2 regions of the Nocardioides sp. W7 genome follow, and region 2 is predicted to be linked to the other one. Evidence: riboswitches for the same ligand, from Rfam matches in the RefSeq annotation. Region 2 holds a riboswitch; the other holds the start of a gene.
The links. A riboswitch is a leader RNA that binds a small molecule or an ion and turns the genes downstream of it on or off. The one in region 2 is predicted to bind FMN.
Positions count from the first base shown of each region.

Region 1: another riboswitch for FMN. It lies ahead of ribD (bifunctional diaminohydroxyphosphoribosylaminopyrimidine deaminase/5-amino-6-(5-phosphoribosylamino)uracil reductase RibD); the one in region 2 lies ahead of MUB56_RS14510 (6,7-dimethyl-8-ribityllumazine synthase).

Region 1 covers NZ_CP095078.1:3,181,468-3,190,312, reverse strand. Annotated here, with positions in the region: gene MUB56_RS15140 (pyruvoyl-dependent arginine decarboxylase) at 1-52, shown strand, start outside; gene MUB56_RS15135 (hypothetical protein) at 37-639, shown strand; gene MUB56_RS15130 (response regulator) at 636-1,013, shown strand; gene ribH (6,7-dimethyl-8-ribityllumazine synthase) at 1,021-1,509, opposite strand; gene MUB56_RS15120 (bifunctional 3,4-dihydroxy-2-butanone-4-phosphate synthase/GTP cyclohydrolase II) at 1,506-2,768, opposite strand; gene MUB56_RS15115 (riboflavin synthase) at 2,765-3,394, opposite strand; gene ribD (bifunctional diaminohydroxyphosphoribosylaminopyrimidine deaminase/5-amino-6-(5-phosphoribosylamino)uracil reductase RibD) at 3,396-4,451, opposite strand; FMN riboswitch at 4,542-4,699, opposite strand; gene rpe (ribulose-phosphate 3-epimerase) at 4,866-5,528, opposite strand; gene katG (catalase/peroxidase HPI) at 5,626-7,899, opposite strand; gene MUB56_RS15095 (Fur family transcriptional regulator) at 7,949-8,389, opposite strand; gene ligD (non-homologous end-joining DNA ligase) at 8,427-8,845, opposite strand, start outside.
Region 2 covers NZ_CP095078.1:3,051,851-3,060,695, forward strand. Annotated here, with positions in the region: gene MUB56_RS14475 (alpha/beta hydrolase) at 1-95, opposite strand, end outside; gene MUB56_RS14480 (AraC family transcriptional regulator) at 300-1,259, shown strand; gene MUB56_RS14485 (hypothetical protein) at 1,271-1,900, opposite strand; gene MUB56_RS14490 (histidine kinase) at 2,035-4,107, shown strand; gene MUB56_RS14495 (response regulator transcription factor) at 4,104-4,763, shown strand; gene MUB56_RS14500 (hypothetical protein) at 4,782-5,021, opposite strand; gene MUB56_RS14505 (amino acid permease) at 5,020-6,522, shown strand; FMN riboswitch at 6,561-6,722, shown strand; gene MUB56_RS14510 (6,7-dimethyl-8-ribityllumazine synthase) at 6,796-7,284, shown strand; gene MUB56_RS14515 (hypothetical protein) at 7,477-8,199, opposite strand; gene MUB56_RS14520 (pseudouridine synthase) at 8,381-8,845, shown strand, end outside.

The DNA.
Region 1 (8,845 bases), 130 kb from region 2:
CTGCGCGCTGGTCGTGGCGGCGTACACCGTCGCCGGATGGGACGAGCGGTGACCGGCCAGGTGGCGCAGGGCGCCCTCACCATCACGGTCGCGACCGCCGTCGACGAGCAGACGGCGACCCGGTACTACCAGCTCTACCGCAGGACGTTCAGCGAGCTGGCGACCCGCGCGGTCGCCCGCCAGCTCCTCCACGAGGAGGAGTTCATGGACGAGATGTACGACGAGCGGGTGATGAAGTACCTCGCCTGGAGCCCCGAGGGCGAGCTGATCGGCATGTCGACGCTCACCCGGGACCTGTCCACGGTGCCGTGGATCAGCCCGGAGTACTACGCGCACCACTACCCCGACCACACCGCCCGCAACGCGGTGTTCTATCTGGGCTTCACCCTGGTCGACCAGCAGCGTCGGCAGGCGCAGGTGTTCCAGGCGATGATCTCCACCATCGTCGAGCTCCTCGTCGAGGAGCGGGCGGTCTGCGGCTACGACCTGTGCGCCTTCAACGACCGCGTGGTCGGGCTCGGCCCGAGCATCGAGCGGCTGCTGCACCGCAACGCGGGGCTGACCCTGACCGAGGTCGACCTGCAGACCTACTACGCGGCCGTCTTCGACGGCACGGTCCCGTCGAAGGAGTCGCAGTGAGCGTCACGAGGGCCCTGGTCGTCGACGACGACGACTCGATCCGGGAGATCACCCAGATCGCGCTGGAGGCGGTCGGCGGCTGGCAGGTCATCCCCGCCGACGGTGGAGTGGCGGCGCTCGCGCTGGCGCGCGAGCACCACCCCGACGTCGTCCTGCTCGACGTGATGATGCCCGACATGGACGGGCCCACGACGTTCCGGCACCTGCAGGAGGACCCCGCGACCCGCGACATCCCGGTCGTGCTGCTGACCGCGAAGGTGCAGGTCGGCGACAAGCAGGTGTGGAACGAGATCGCCGTCGCCGGGGTCATCTCGAAGCCGTTCGACCCGATGACCCTGCACACACAGGTCGCGGAGATGCTCGGCTGGACCTGAGCCCGGCTCAGGCCCCGTCGCCGCGCTTGACCCGCTTGAGGGTCTGCGCGGTGAGCAGCGCGGCGGAGGTGGCCTCGTACCCCTTGTCCTCCTTCGAACCCTCCAGGCCGGCGCGGTCCAGCGCCTGCTGGTCGTCGTCGCAGGTGAGGACGCCGAAGCCGACCGCCACGGTGTGGTCGAGCGCGACCCGGGTCAGCCCGTCGGTGGCCGCGTTGCAGACATAGTCGAAGTGCGGTGTCCCGCCGCGGACGACCACGCCCAGGGCGACGACGGCGTCGTACCCCTGCGCGGCCAGCGCGGAGGCCACCACGGGCAGCTCGAAGGTGCCCGGCACCCGGACGACGACGGGCGCCTCGACCTTGAAGTCGGCGAACGCCCGCGCCGCTCCGGCCAGCAGGCCGTCCATCACCTGGTCGTGCCAGCTCGCGGCCACGACCGCGACCCGCAGGTCGTGGCAGTCGACGGGCTGGTGGGTGGGGATTCCGGCTCCGCTCATCGGATGGCTCCGCTCTCGGTGGTCCCGCTCCCGGTGGTCACCGTCAGGTCAGGCAGCACGTGGCCCATCCGGTCGCGCTTGGTCAGCAGGTAGGCGATGTTGTGATCGTTCGGGTGCGGCGTCAGCGGCACCCGCTCGGCGACGGAGATGCCGTAGTCCTCGAGGTTGCTCACCTTGTCGGGGTTGTTGGTCATCAGCCGCACGCTGTCGATCTTGAGGTCCTTCAGCACCTGGGTGGCCGCGCCGTAGTGGCGGGCGTCCGCCGGCAGCCCCAGGTCGAGGTTGGCGTCCACGGTGTCGCGGCCGCCGTCCTGGAGCTGGTAGGCCTGCAGCTTCGCGACCAGCCCGATCCCCCGACCCTCGTGGCCGCGCAGGTAGACCACGACACCGCGGCCCTCGGCGACGATCCGCTCCAGGGCCTCGTCGAGCTGCGGGCCGCAGTCGCAGCGGCTGCTGCCGAACACGTCGCCGGTCAGGCACTCGGAGTGCACGCGGGTCAGCACCGGGTCCGGGCCGCTGACGTCGCCGTACACGAGGGCGATGTGCTCGGAGTCGTCGGTGGTGATCCGGTAACCGAACGCCGTGAAGTCGCCGTGCCGGGTGGGCAGCCGGGTCTCGGCCTCGCGGACGACCAGCACCTCGTGGCGGCGGCGGTACTTGACCAGGTCCTCGATGGAGATCATCGCCAGGCCGTGCTCGTCGGCGAACTCGCGCAGCTCACCGGCACGCTTCATGGTGCCGTCGTCGTTGACGACCTCGACCAGCACGCCCGCCGGGGTCAGGCCGGCGAGCTTCGCCAGGTCGACGGCCGCCTCGGTGTGGCCGCGGCGGGCCAGCACGCCGCCCTCGCGGTAGCGCAGCGGGAAGACGTGACCCGGGCGGGTGATCTCCCACGGCTCGGTGGCGGAGTCGGCCAGGACCCGCGCGGTGTGGGCGCGGTCGGCGGCCGAGATGCCGGTGGAGACGCCGTCGCGGGCGTCGACCGAGATCGTGTACGCCGTGCGCAGCTTGTCCTTGTTGTGCGGCGTCATCAGCGGGATCTCGAGCCGGTCGAGCATGTGGCCGGGCATCGGCACGCAGATCACGCCGCTGGAGTGCCGGATGGTGAAGGCCATCAGCTCCGGCGTCGCCTTGCTCGCCGCGAAGATGATGTCGCCCTCGTTCTCGCGGTCCTCGTCGTCGACGACCACGACGGCCTTGCCTGCGGCGATGTCGGCGATGGCGCGCTCGACGCTGTCGAGTCGGACCCGGTGGCTCATGAGTTGTTCTCCTGCTTCTGCGGGGTGTGCGCGGCGAGCAGCTTCTCGACGTGCTTGGCGAGGATGTCGGCCTCGAGGTTGACCCGGTCGCCCGGGCCGCGGAAGCCCAGGGTGGTGCGGGCCAGGGTCTCCGGGATCAGGCTGATGGTGAACGACTCCGGGCCGGCCTCGACGACGGTCAGGCTGACGCCGTCGACGGTGATCGAGCCCTTGTCGACGAGGTAGCGGCCCAGGCCCCCCTTCACGTCGGCGGGCAGCGAGACCTCGACGACCTCCCAGTGCTCGCTGGGGGTGCGACGTACGACGTGTCCGACGCCGTCGACGTGGCCCTGGACGATGTGGCCGCCCAGGCGCTTCTCGGCGGTGACCGCGCGCTCGAGGTTGACCCGGTCGCCGGGGTGGACCTTGTCCATGGAGGTCTTCTCGAGCGTCTCCTTCATGACGTCGGCCGTCCAGGTGCCGTCGTCGATCGAGACCACGGTCAGGCAGCAGCCGTTGACCGAGATGGAGTCACCCAGGCCGGTCCCCTCCAGCACGGTGGTCGCGCGGATGGTGAGGCGGATCGCGTCGATCTGGTCCTCGACCGCCTCGACGGTGCCGAGCTCCTCGACGATTCCGGTGAACATGTCAGGTCTCCGTTCGCGGCGTCATCGAGAGACGCACGTTGGGTTGCTCGCCGTCGATCCCGTCGAGCACGGTCACGTCAGTGACCACGGGACGGAACGCATCGGCGATCGTGGTGATTCCGAGGTCGGCGACGGCGTTGGGACCGGAGCCGAGGAACATCGGGGCGACGTAGGCGACGATCTCGTCGACCAGGCCGGCCTGGACGAAGGCGGCGGCGAGGGTCGGGCCGCCCTCCAGTAAGACGTGCTGGCGGTCGAGGGCGAACAGGTCCGCGAGCGCGGCGTGCGGGTCGCGGGTGCGCAGGTGCAGCGTCTCGGCGCCACCCGACAGCTGAGGGTCGAACACCCGCTTGGCCGGGTCGAGGTCGCGCTCCCCCATCACCACCCGCAGCGGTTGGTGCGGCAGCACGACGCCGTGCTCGTCGCGGACGGTCAGCAGCGGGTCGTCGACGGCGATCGTGTTGGTGCCGACGAGCATCGTGTCGCACCGCGAGCGCAGCCGGTGGGTGTCGAGGCGCGCCGCCTGCGAGCTGACCCACCGGCTGGTGCCGTCGGCAGCGGCACTGCGACCGTCCAGGGTGGTCGCGAACTTCCAGGTCACGAACGGGCGGGCGTGCACCATCGCGAACGACCACACCCGATTGACCGCCCGGGACTCGTCCTCGAGCAGGCCGCGCTCGACCTCGATGCCGGCAGCCGCGAGGGTCGCCGCTCCCCCGCGGGCCACCGGGTTGGGGTCGGACTGGGCGAACACGACGCGTCGTACCCCTGCGGCGACCAGGGCCTGCGCGCACGGACCGGTGCGGCCGGTGTGGTTGCACGGCTCGAGGGTCACGACCGCGGTCGTGCCGCGGGCGGCATCACCGGCCCGCGCGAGCGCATCGGCCTCGGCGTGGGGCGTACCGGCCCCGCGGTGGTAGCCCTCGGCGAGGGTGCTGCCGTCGTCGGCGAGCAGCACGCAGCCGACCCGTGGGTTCGGTCCGAGCGGTACGCCGGGCGTCGCCGCGAGCACCAGGGCGCGCGCCATCGCGCTGCGCTCGGCATCCGTGAAGCCCATTCGCCCTCCGTCCGGTCTGCTCACGGACTCCGGGGCTGACGTGACACCGCGACGCGCTCGTCGTGGAAGACGGGGCGTCGCCGTGTCACCTTGCGTGCGCTTCCCATCCGGACTTTCACCGTCGGTCCAGGATTCTCACCTGGTCAGCCGATCGCTGGCTGCGATCGGGTCGCGGACTTCCGAGCGAGCCACGAAGGACTCGATCAGTCACCGCCGGCTCGGAATTACACCGACCCCAGAGCACGCGAGCTGTACACAACTCGTCGGAGCCGAGTCTGCCACATCACGTCTGCCGCTCGGCTGTGGCACTCACCACGTGGAATTCGCTGCTCGGGCCGGGGTGGGCCTGGGCGGCGCCTGTGGAGGAGCGTTCGCGCCGCCCGAGCAGATCCTGCCCTCAGCCGTGCAGCAGGCTCAGCGGGCGGCCTCGGCTGCCGAGCGCAGGGCGCCGACCATCGCGTCCGGGTCGTCGGCGGAGTAGACGGCCGAGCCGGCCACGAAGACGTCGGCGCCGGCCTCGGCGCAGCGTTCGATCGTCTCCAGCGAGACGCCGCCGTCGACCTGCAGCCAGGTCTCGACGCCGTGCTTGGCCATCAGTGCGCGGGCGCGCCGGATCTTGGGCAGCACCAGGTCGAGGAACTTCTGACCGCCGAAGCCGGGCTCGACTGTCATCAGCAGGAGCATGTCGAGCTCGGGCAGCAGGTCCTCGTACGGCTCGACGGGCGTCGCCGGCCGCAGCGCCATGCTCGCCCGCGCCCCTGCGGCACGGATCTCGCGGGCCAGCCGCACCGGAGCCGCCGCGGCCTCCACATGGAAGGTGACCGAGCCGCAGCCCGCCTCGGCGTACGTCGGAGCGTGCCGGTCGGGATCGTTGATCATCAGGTGCGCGTCGAGCGGTACGTCGGTGCTGCGCGCGAGCGCCTCGACCATCGTCGGGCCGAAGGTCAGGTTGGGGACGAAGTGGTTGTCCATCACGTCGACGTGCACCCAGTCGGCACTGGGAATGCGCGCCACCTCCGAGCCCAGGGCGGCGAAGTCGGCGTTCAGGATGCTCGGGGTGATCTGGATGTGGCCCACGGGCGGCGATTCTAGGTGCCGGTCCGGACGCCGGAGAGCCCGGCCGGTCCTCGACGGACCGACCGGGCTCTCGCGGGTCGTGCGGTGGAGCGGTGACTCAGGCCAGGTCGAAGCGGTCGAGCTCCATGACCTTGGTCCAGGCGGCGACGAAGTCGGCCACGAACTTCTCGCGGGCGTCCTCGCTGGCGTAGACCTCGGCGAGGGCCCGCAGCTGCGAGTTGGAGCCGAAGATCAGGTCGACGGCGGTGGCCGTCCACTTCAGCTCGTCGGTCGCGGCGTCGCGGATCTCGTAGACGTTCTCCTCCGACTCCGAGGCCTTCCACCGGGCGCCGGGCGCGAGGAGGTTGGCGAAGAAGTCGTTGGTGAGGGCGCCGGGTCGGTCGGTGAGCACGCCGTGCTGGGCCCCGCCGACGTTGCCGCCGAGGGCGCGGAGGCCACCGACGAGCACGGTCATCTCCGGTGCGGTGAGGTTGAGCAGGTAGGCGCGCTCGACCAGCAGCTTCTCCGGCTGGAGCTTCTCGCCGGCCCGCAGGTAGTTGCGGAAGCCGTCGGCCCGCGGCTCGAGGACGCGGAAGGAGTCGGCGTCGGTCAGCTCCTGCGTGGCGTCACCGCGGCCCGCATGGAACGGCACGGCGATCTCCACACCGGCGTCCTTCGCGGCCTTCTCGACGGCCGCGTTGCCGGCCAGCACGATCAGGTCGGCCAGGGAGACCTGGGCGCCGCCGGCCGCGTTGAACTCGGCCTGGATGCCCTCGAGCTTCTCGAGCACGGTCGCCAGCTGCTCGGGCTCGTTGACCGCCCAGTTGCGCTGCGGCTCCAGGCGGATCCGCGCGCCGTTGGCTCCGCCGCGCTTGTCGGTGGAGCGGAACGTCGCCGCCGATGCCCAGGCGGTGCCGATCAGCTCGGAGACCGAGAGGCCGGACTCCAGGACCTTCGCCTTCAGCGACGCGATGTCTGCGTCGCCGACGAGCTCGCCCGCAACCGCCGGGACCGGGTCCTGCCACAGCTGCGGCTCCGGAACCCAGGGACCGAGGTAGCGGTCGACCGGACCCATGTCGCGGTGCAGCAGCTTGTACCAGGCCTTGCCGAAGGCCAGCGCGAACTCGTTGGGGTTCTCCAGGAACCGGCGCGAGATCTTCTCGTACTCCGGGTCGAAGCGGAGCGCCAGGTCGCTGGTCAGCATGGTCGGCTTGCGCTTCGGGGAGTCCGAGGCCGGGCCGGGGACGATGTCCTCGGCGTCCTTGGCCACCCACTGGAAGGCGCCGGCGGGGCTCTTGGTGAGCTCCCACTCGTACTTGAAGAGGAACTTGAAGAAGTCGTTGCTCCACCGCGTCGGGGTCGAGGTCCAGGTGACCTCGAGGCCCGAGGTGATGGCGTCCGCACCCTTGCCGGTGCCGAACTCGCTCTTCCAGCCCAGGCCCTGCTCCTCCAGCGGCGCGGCCTCCGGCTCCGGGCCGACCAGGTCGGCGTCGCCGGCACCGTGGGTCTTGCCGAAGGTGTGGCCGCCGGCGATGAGGGCGACGGTCTCCTCGTCGTTCATCGCCATCCGGGCGAAGGTGTCGCGGATGTCGCGAGCCGAGGCCAGCGGGTCGGGGTTGCCGTTGGGGCCCTCGGGGTTGACGTAGATCAGGCCCATCTGGACGGCGCCCAGGGTCTCCTCGAGCTCGCGCTCGCCGGCGTAGCGCTCGTCGCCCAGCCAGGTGTCCTCGGGGCCCCAGATGATCTCCTCGGGCTCCCAGATGTCCTCGCGACCGAAGCCGAAGCCGAAGGTCGAGAAGCCCATGTCCTCGAGCGCCACGGTGCCGGCGTAGACGAGCAGGTCGGCCCACGAGATCCTCTGGCCGTGCTTCTGCTTGACGGGCCACAGCAGACGACGGGCCTTGTCGAGGTTGGCGTTGTCGGGCCAGCTGTTCAGCGGGGCGAACCGCTGGCTTCCCTCACCGGCGCCTCCGCGGCCGTCGTAGATCCGGTAGGTGCCGGCAGCGTGCCAGCTCAGCCGGATGAACAGGCCGCCGTAGTGCCCGAAGTCGGCCGGCCACCAGTCCTGCGAGGTGTTGAGCACGTCGACGAGGTCGCGCCGCAGCTCGGCGAGGTCGAGCTTCTTGAACTCCTCGGAGTAGGTGAAGTCGGGACCGAGCGGGTTGCCCTTCGACGAGTGCGCGTGCAGCACCGACAGGTCGAGGCTGTTGGGCCACCAGTCCTGGTTGGTGTGCGGGCGCCCGGCCTTGGGCTGCGGCGAGTCGATCGCCGGGTTCTCGCTCTCGCTGCCGTGGGCGGCAGCGGAGCCGTGCATCACCGGGCACCCGCCCTCTGCCTTCCGGTCCACCCCCTGGGGGCTCTCGGGGGTGGCGTTGTCCTGGCTGTCGCTCATCTGGATCCTTCCGAACGGGTCGATCTGGCGGTCACTGAGGGCTGTGATGTCACGCAGTGCTGTCTTCGAGGGAGGCGGCCGCGCAGTCGGGGCAGGTGCCCCAGTACACGACCTCCGCCTCGTCGACCACGAAGCCGTGGTCGTCGGAGGCGGTGAGACACGGGGTGTGGCCGACGGCGCAGTCCACGTCGGCGATGGCGCCGCAGGAGCGGCAGACCACGTGGTGGTGGTTGTCGCCGACGCGCGCCTCGTAGCGCGCGGTCGCACCGGCCGGTTGGATCCGCCGGACCAGGCCGGCGTCGGTGAGCGCGCGCAGCACGTCGTACACCGCCTGGTGGGAGACCGCGCCGAGGTCCTCGCGGACCCGACCGATCAGCGCGTCGGTGTCGGTGTGCGGGTGCTCGTGCACCGCGGTGAGCACGGCCAGCCGGGGGCGGGTCACCCGGAGCGAGGCACCGCGCAGCTGGGCCTCGAAGTCCGGCAGCGTCATAGGGAGAGCATGCCGACTTTTCTGGAACTAGTCAAGATTAGTCGTCCGGCGTGTCGGGGATCTCGGCACCGTCTCGCTCGTCCCGGTCCGCCCACTCCAACAGCGCGGCGATGTCGAAGGGATGCCCGTCGATCGCCTCGTGCAGGTCACCGAGCTCGGCGAAGCGTTCCGGCACCGTGAGGATCGTGCAGTCGCGGGGGTCGACGTCGTCGATCTCGTCCCAGCGGATCGGGGTGGAGACGCGGGCGTCGGGGACACCGCGCACGGAGTACGCCGCGGCGATGGTGTGGTCACGGGCGTTCTGGTTGTAGTCGACGAAGAGGTGGTGCGGGTCGCGGTCCTTGCGCCACCAGGCCGTGGTCACGTCGTCGGGGGCGCGCCGCTCGACCTCACGGGCGAAGGCCAGCGCGGCCCGGCGTACGTCGGAGAATCCGTGCTCGGGCGGGATCCGCACGT
Region 2 (8,845 bases):
TAGTGGGTGACCCAGTGCTCCCAGCTGCGGGGCGTGACCCACAGTCCGTGGACGAGCACGATCGTGTCCGGGGCAGGGCTCTGCTCGGCGTCCATGGTCGATCTCCTTCAGTGGGCCTCGATGGGGGAGTCCCGACGCTAGAGCGGCGGCGCGGGCGCCGAACGGCCCTCAGTGCCGGCTCAGCGGCCCTGGGTGCCGCGCGGGCCGCCGCCGGAAGATCCCCCGAGCGGGTCATGCGCCGGCACCACCGGTCGTCGTACCGTCTGAGGGCCCCAGTCCTCTCCCGCCAGGTGGTCCGGATGCCGGTGCTGCTCGACACCGCCGAGCTGGACGTGCGCGAGCGCGCCGAGGCGTTCCGCACGACGATGCTGGTGATGACCGGCTCGACCCGGGTCGACCTGGAGCACGAGGAGCAGGGCACGGCCGCGCGGATGGAGCTGACGCCCGTCGGACCGGTCCAGCTGTTCAGCACCTGGAGCACCGGGGTGGGGATGACCCGCGGCTCGCGAGCCGCCCGTCAGGACTTCCCGGAGTACGTCGCGGTCGCCGTGCACGAGCAGGGCACCGGGAGGTACGACGCGGGCCCGTTGCAGCGGCGGGTCTTCCCCGGCGAGCTGATGGTCGTCGACCTGACCCGGCCGTACTCCTTCGCCTGGAGCGGGATCGGCTCGTCGAGCTCGATGCAGGTCTCGACGGCCGACCTGGGACTGTCGCCCGAGGTGATCGCCCGGGCCTCGACCCGGCTCCCGAGCAGCCCGCTCTACGGCACCCTGGTCCACCACCTGCGCGACCTGAGCAGGCACGCGGAGACGATCGGCTCCTCGCCGGCCGCGGTCGACGCGGGGATCGCGAGCCTGCACCTGCTGCGCGCGCTGCTCGCGGGCGCGGCCGCCGGCGGCCGGGCACCGGTCGAGGTCACCGAGACCACGCTGGCCGACCAGGTGCGGGCCTACGTCGCCCAGCACCTGCGCGACCCCGACCTGGGCGCCGACCGGGTCGCCGCGGCGCTGGCGGTGTCGCGCCGCCAGCTCTTCCGGGCCTGCCAGGCGGCCGGGTTCAGCCTGGAGCAGTACGTCATCGAGCGGCGCCTGGAGGGCGCCCGCGCCGAGCTCGCCCACTCCCGGCGCGGGGTCGCCCGGGTGGCGCACGGGTGGGGCTTCAAGGACGCGACGCACTTCGCGCGCCGCTTCCGCACGGCCTACGGCCTGCTGCCCGGGGAGTGGCAGCAGGCCGTCGGCGTACGGGACGGGCCGGGGTGATCGCGATGCGCTCAGCCCTCCTTGCGGGCGACCAGCTGGCCGAGGACGACGTACCCGACCAGCAGGTGCAGCGGGGCGACGACCTGGGCGACGTCCTGGCCGAAGATCCCCAGCGTCGGGATCACCACGACGGCCCAGCTCTCGGCGACCATCGGCCAGAACCGGGAGGCGCCGCGCCAGCGGCCGGCGATCGCGATCCGGATGCCGATGAAGAACATCCCGAGCATCGACAGCGGCCAGAACAGGTCGAGCAGCAGCCACGGGGTCTGGTCCAGGTCGCTGACGCCGGTGCCGTCGGCGATCGTGGAGCCGATGGCCAGCACGACCAGGACGGACTCGAAGCGGACGAAGAAGCGGGCCAGCCGGCCGGTGCCGAGCGCCTGGGTGCGGAAGAGCACCGTCAGCAGGCACAGCAGGCCGACCTGGAACAGGCCGGAGCCGAAGGCGAAGGCGACGACGTCGGCGCCGGTCTCGCCGGGGTCGGTGCCGCCGAAGGCCATGGCGGCGGCCCAGGCGAGCGCGCCGACCGAGAGCACGGTGCCCTGGACGGCGTACGGCCGGCGGGTCGCCGAGCCGGATCGGGTGGAGGTGGGCCGCACGTCGGTGCGGGCGGGGGTGGTGGTGTCGGTGTAGTTCGTCATGGCAGCAACCCTCGGCGGGACGGCGACCCGGGCGGCAGGGAGCACGGTCCCGTCCCCGGTCCCCGCGATTGTCCCGGTCGGAGCGGGACAACGATCCCGGGACGACGGGACGGATGTCGCTCGATACTGGGCGGGTGAACCCCGCCCGACCAGGATGGAGCGCTGCTCCGGTGGCGTACGTCGTCGCCGTGCTCGCGCTGCTCCCGGTCGCGCTGTGCCTGCCCCTGGACCTCGTCAACGAGCCCGCCGACCGGGCCCGGGCCCTGATGGGGTGGGGCACCTTCTCCGCCCTGGTCGGGGCGGTCGGCGCCGGCACGGCCGTCCCCGTCCTGGCCCGCCACCCGCGGCATCCGGTGGCCTGGGTGATCGCCCTGACCGGGCTGCTGTGGGCCTTCGATGGGCTCGCCGAGTCGTGGTCGGCGTACGGGATGGCGCACACGCCGTACCTGCCGCTGAGCGGGTTCGCCGTCTGGGTGGTCGCCCAGCTGGGGTCGTTCCTGATGGTCGGGCTGCCGCTGGTGCTGGTGCTCTACCCGACCGGCCGGCTGGTGCCGGGCCGGTGGCGCCCGGTCAGCCTCGGCGTCGTCGCGATGGCCTGCGCGATGCCGGTGCTGCTGATCTTCGCACCGGTGGACGCCCTGGAGGGCGACGGCTTCCCGATGCCCCTGGACACGGGGATGCCGCAGCTGCCGATCGACGGCGACGTCTACATCGTCCTGCTGACCGTCGCCCGCACCCTGACCCTGCTGTCCATCCCGGTCGCCGTGGCGGTGCTCTTCGCCCGTCAGCGCCGCGCCTCGGGCCGGGAGCGGCTGCAGCTGCGCTGGCTGCTGTGGGCCGCGATGACCTGCCTGGTCGTCTTCGCGATCGCGATCGTGCTGCACAACGGCTGGATCGTGACCATCGCCCTGGTGGTCGCGTTCGCGGTGACGGGCGCCTCGATCGCCATCGGCATCCTCGACCCGGAGCGCTGGGACGTGGACGCGCTGCTCGCCGCCACGGTCGTGTGGTCCGCGGTCGCCGGGATCGTGATCGTGCTCGACCTGGCCCTGCTCGCGCTGCTCGACGGCGTGCTGGGGGAGCGGCTCTCCGAGAAGGACGCCACGCTGCTGGTGCTGCTCCTCGCGGTCACGATCTACGGGCCGCTGCGCACCTGGGCCGGCGCCGTCGTACGACGCGTGCTCGTCGGGCGCCGCGGCGACCGCTACGCCGTGGTGACCGAGCTCGCCGCCCGCCTCGAGGAGTACGGCGACGTACGCCGCCAGCTGCCGGCGCTCGCCGCCGAGCTCGCGGAGGCGTTCAAGCTGGGCTTCGTGCGGGTCGAGGTGTTCCGGCACGGCGGCGGCACCATCGAGGCCACGCACGGCACGGCGCCCGGCGAGACCCGCGAGGTGCCGATCCGCTACGGAGCCGATGAGGTCGGGCTGCTGGAGCTGCCCGCGCGCGGCGTCCGCTCGATGCTCTCCAAGCGCGACCAGGCGCTGCTCTTCGACGTAGTGCGGCAGGCGGCGATGGCGGTCCGCAGCAGCCGGCTGGCCGAGGACCTGCAGGCCTCCCGCGAGCAGCTCGTGCTGGCCCGCGAGGAGGACCGGCGACGGATCCGCCGCGACCTGCACGACGGGCTGGGTCCGGCGCTGGGCGGCGTGGCGATGCGCCTGGACGCCGCCGGCAACGCCCTGGACCGCGACCCGGAGACCAGCCGCCGGCTGCTGGCCCAGTCGCGGCAGGAGATCACCGACGCGCTCGCCGACGTACGACGGCTCGTGCACGGGCTGCGCCCGCCGGCACTCGACGACCTGGGCCTGCTCGCCGCGCTGCGCCAGCAGGCGGAGCGGCTGAGCTCGAGCGCACTGACCGCGGCCGTCGAGGCCGAGGACCTGCCGCCGCTACCCGCTGCCGTCGAGGTGGCGGCCTACCGGATCGCCTCGGAGGCGCTCGCCAACACCGCCCGGCACGCGGGCGCCGGGCGCGCCGTCGTCCGGCTGGCGGTGGTGCCGGGCGCCCTGCTCGTCGAGGTCACCGACGACGGCACCGGGATCGCGCCCGAGGTCACGGCGGGGGTGGGCCTGCGCTCCATCCGCGAGCGGGCCGACGAGCTCGGGGGTCGCACGGAGATCACCTGTCCGCCCGGGGGCGGCACCCGGGTGCGCGCCTGGCTGCCGCTGAGCCTGGTGGTCGAGGAGACCAGGATCGAGGAGATGGCATGAGCGAGACGAGCGGGCCCGTTCGGGTGCTGATCGCCGACGACCACCCGGTCTTCCGCGACGGGCTGGCCTCGCTGCTGGGCACCCAGCCGTCGGTGACGGTGGTCGGCACCGCGGCCGACGGCGCGGAGGCGGTGACCCTCGCGGTCGAGCACCGCCCGGACGTGGTCGTGATGGACCTGCAGATGCCCCAGATGAACGGCATCGAGGCGACCCGGCGGCTCGGTACGGAGCTGCCGGAGACCCGGGTCCTGGTGTTCACGATGGGCGAGGAGGACGGCACCGTGCTGGCCGCGATGCGGGCCGGTGCCCGGGGTTACCTCGTCAAGGGCGCCAGCCAGGACGAGGTGGCCCGGGCCATCTCGACGGTGCACGCGGGCGGCCTCGTGTTCGGGGCCTCCCTGGCGGCCCGGATCTCCGATCTGCTCTCGGGATCGTCGACCCCGGACCGCTCGGCGTTCCCGCAGTTGACCGAGCGGGAGCTGGAGATCCTCGACCTGATCGCGGCGGGCCGCAACAACGCCCAGATCGCCGCCGAGCTCTACCTCGCGCCGAAGACGGTGCGCAACAACGTCTCGAACATCCTCGCGAAGCTGCAGGCCACCGACCGGGCCGACGTGATCATCCGCGCCCGGGAGGCCGGCCTCGGCGGCGCCTGACGGCCGGCCCGACCCGGGTCAGAGCAGCAGGAACAGCAGCAGGATGACGGCGATGACCAGGGCGGCGACGGCGATGGTGCGAGTGTTCACGAAGGTCTCCGATCGGTGGTGCTCCCTGAGCGGGAGGCGGGTGACCCCGGAGTGCCCGACTTCCGGACGCCGCAAACGGCGTACGGCGGCGTACGACGGTGGCCGCCGCGCGCGCCGTGGCGGATGACGCGCGTGCCGCGGCCCGACCTCGGGTAGGGGATTCGTCATGAGCGTGTTCCGCACCAAGTCCGTCGAGCAGGCGATCGCCGACACCGACGACCCCGACCACCGGCTCCGCAAGGAGCTGGGCGCTCTCGACCTCGTGGTCTTCGGCATCGGCGTCGTGATCGGCGCCGGCATCTTCGTGCTGACCGGCACCGTCGCGGCCTCCCACTCCGGCCCCGCGCTGGCGCTGTCGTTCCTGATCGCGGCCGTGGCCTGCGGGCTGGCCGGGCTCTGCTACGCCGAGTTCGCCTCGACCGTGCCGGTGGCGGGCAGCGCCTACACCTTCAGCTACGCCAGCTTCGGCGAGCTGATCGCCTGGATCATCGGCTGGGACCTGGCCCTGGAGTTCACGATCGGCGCCTCGGCGCTGGCGGTGAGCTTCTCGGGCTACCTGCAGGAGCTGTTGGCCGGCACGCCGTTGGAGGTGCCCGCCGAGATCGGGTCGGCCTCCGGGGGCGTCGTCGACCTACCGGCCGTCGTGGTGTCGCTCGCGATCATGGTGCTGCTGATCCGCGGCACCAAGCTCTCCAGCCGGGTCAACCAGGTGATCGTCGCGATCAAGCTGGCCGTGGTCGCGACGGTGATCGTCGTCGGCATCACCCTGGTCGACCCCGGCAACTGGGTGCCGTTCATCCCCGAGTCGCAGCCGACGCCCGAGTCCGCGGGCGGCTTCCTCGACCTGCCCCTCGTGACCAGCATCTTCGGCATCGAGCCGGCCATCTTCGGGATCGCCGGGGTCGTCTCGGGCGCGGCCGTCGTGTTCTTCGCGTTCATCGGCTTCGACGTGGTCGCGACCACGGCCGAGGAGGCCAAGAACCCCCAGCGCGACGTCCCGATCGGCATCCTCGGCTCGCTCGCCGTCGTCACCGTCCTGTACGCCGCCGTCAGCCTGGTCGTCACCGGGGTCCAGGACTACCGCGACATCGACCCGGACGACGCCGCACCGCTCGCGACCGCCTTCGACGCGGCCGGTGTCAGCTGGATGGGCGACCTGATCTCGGTCGGCGCCTGCATCGGCCTGGTCGCGGTGGCGATGATCCTGATCATGGGCCAGAGCCGGGTCGCGTTCGCGATGGCGCGCGACGGCCTGCTGCCGCGGGGCCTGGCGAAGGTGCACCCGCGCTACGGCACGCCGTACCGGATCACCCTGATCACCGGCCTGGTGGTCGCGGCGATCGCGGGCTTCGTCGACCTGGCGACGCTGGCCAACCTGGTCAACATCGGCACCCTGTTCGCCTTCATCCTGGTCAGCATCGGCGTCGCGATCCTGCGCCGGACCCGGCCCGACCTGGACCGCTCGTTCCGCACACCGGCGGTGTATGTCGTGGCGGCGCTGGCGACCGTGCTGTGCCTCTACCTGATGATCAACCTCTCGGGCGAGACCTGGCTGCGGTTCGGGATCTGGATGGCGCTCGGAGTGCTGGTCTACGCCGGCTACGGCCGCACCCACAGCCGGGTCGGCCGGCGCGAGCGGGAGGCGGCCGCCACCTCGGACGGGCGCTGAGGCGACGACCGGGCGACGCCTTCCGATAGTCTGCGTCGCAACGTTCTCAGGGCGGGGTGAAACTCCCCACCGGCGGTGAAGACGACCGGACGATCCGGTCATCGCAGCCCGCGAGCGCCTTCCGGCTCAGGCCGGAGGGGTCAGCAGATCCGGTGTGACTCCGGAGCCGACGGTCATAGTCCGGATGAGAGAGAACGCGGCGTACGGTCTGACTCTGTCTGCTCCGCTCGTCGTATCGCCCTGGGTGAGCGACGAGACAAGGAGGCAGTTCACATGTCGCAGGCACCCACGCCCCACCGGATCGCCGTGGTCGCATCCCGCTGGCACGCCGACATCGTCAACGAGGCCGTCGAGGGATTCATCGCCACGGTCACCGCCGCCGGGCATGCCCGGCCGGAGGTCGTCGAGGTGCCCGGCGCCTTCGAGATCCCGCTGGCCGTCCAGAGACTCGCGAGCAGCGGGAGGTACGCCGCCATCGCCGCGTGCGGCCTCGTGGTAGACGGTGGGATCTACCGGCACGAGTACGTCGCCTCGGCCGTGGTCGACGGCCTGATGCGGGTCCAGCTCGCCACCGATGTGCCGGTGCTGTCCGGAGTGCTGACACCGTTGCACTTCCACGAGCACGAGGAGCACCTCGCCTACTTCACCCGCCACTTCCGAGCCAAGGGCGCGGAGCTCGGTGCCGCGGCTCTGGCTGTGCTCGCCCTGCCCGGCAGTGCTGCGACGGGCGACGAAGAGCCCGCTCAGCTGCCGAGCAGGTAGTCGGTCACCACCGGCGCGATCACCTGGGGCTTGATCAGGTGGGTCTGGCCGCGCCAGTCCCGAGGTCGACGATCGACCGCTTCACGGCACCGCTACCTCGCAGGTGGGATCCGAGCGCCCGCAGGGAGTGCACGCGCCATCCTCCCGCCGGCCTGCGCCGGTCGACGCAGGCCGGCGTCCGAGCGCGGCCGGTCAGGAGATCGTGCCGGTTCCTTCGCCCTCGACATTCTGGTCGTGGAGCAGCTCGCCCTCCGCGTCGACCGGCGTGATCGACGCCTCGAAGGTGATCGGGGAGCCGGCCTGGTACTTGAAGTTCTCCCCGTACGAGTACTGCTCGCCGGGACCGAACGTGTAGATCGACGGGTCGACGTAGGACCCGTCAGCGAACACGTCGTCGTTCACGCCCTGCGCTTCGTACAGGGCGTCGTCGGTGACCCCGTCCATGCCCTGCAGCCACTGCCAGTCGTCGTAGCGAGCCGAGATGTTGACGAGGCTGGAACCCAGGTCGATGGCCTCACCGTTGTTCGTCACCACGTAGTTGACGAACACGACGTCGTCACCCTTCGCCAGCAGCGGCTTGTTGGTGTCGGGGTCCGCGAAGTTGCCGTCCTCCGTCGCCTTCGCGGTGCTCACCTGGTACACCTCGACGGTGACGTCGCCGACCTCGATGGTCGAGATGAGGTCGCCACCGGTGGTGACCGGGCGCGCCCAGGCCGGCTGGCCCTCCGCGCCCGCGGGAGCGGCGTCTTCAGACTCCGTGGGCTCCTCGGACTCGGCGGGCGCGTCCTCGGTGGGCTCCTCGGACGAGGCGCTGCTCTCTTCTGCCCGCGGCTCCTCGTCGGACTCGGAGTCGGAGTCACCCGAGCAGGCGCTCAGGGCGAGAAGACTGACCGTCGCGACTGCGGCGACGGCCATTCGGGCGGAACGAACTGAACGCATGTAAACGGTCCCCTTACGGTTCGGACAGGTCGCCGCTCGACGGCGTCAGAGGATTCGGCAGACCTCTTAGTCAGTGATGCCCGCGGGGGCGGCCAGGAAACCGATTCGCTCGTCGAACCTGCCCGGAGACTCGCCGACCGGTCCGTAGGATCGCGCCGTGCCCCCACGCTCCCCGCTGCCGCGCCGGCACGGGCTGAGTGCGGCGTGGGTGTGCACGCCGCACCGCGACCCGGAGCGACCCGCAGGCTGGGGGAGCATGGGGGCGTGGCTGCGGGACCACGTCGACGCGCGCGTCGAGGTCGAGTCGATGCTGGCCACCGAGCGGTTCGTGTACGCCGATGGTCGGCCGGTCGCCGACGCCGACCCCTACCGCGCGCACACGTTCGTCTGGTTCCACCGCGACCTGCGCGAGGAGCCCGTCGTACCCGGACCGCTCACCGTCGTCCACCGCGACGAGCGCGTCGTGGTGGTCGACGAGCCGGCGTTCCTCTCGACGGTCCCGCGCGGGCGGCACGTGACGCAGAGCCTCGTCGTGCGCCTGCGCGAGGAGCTCGGGCTGCCGGAGCTGACCCCGATGCACCGTCTCGACCGGGTCACCTCGGGCCTGGTGGTCTGCGCGACC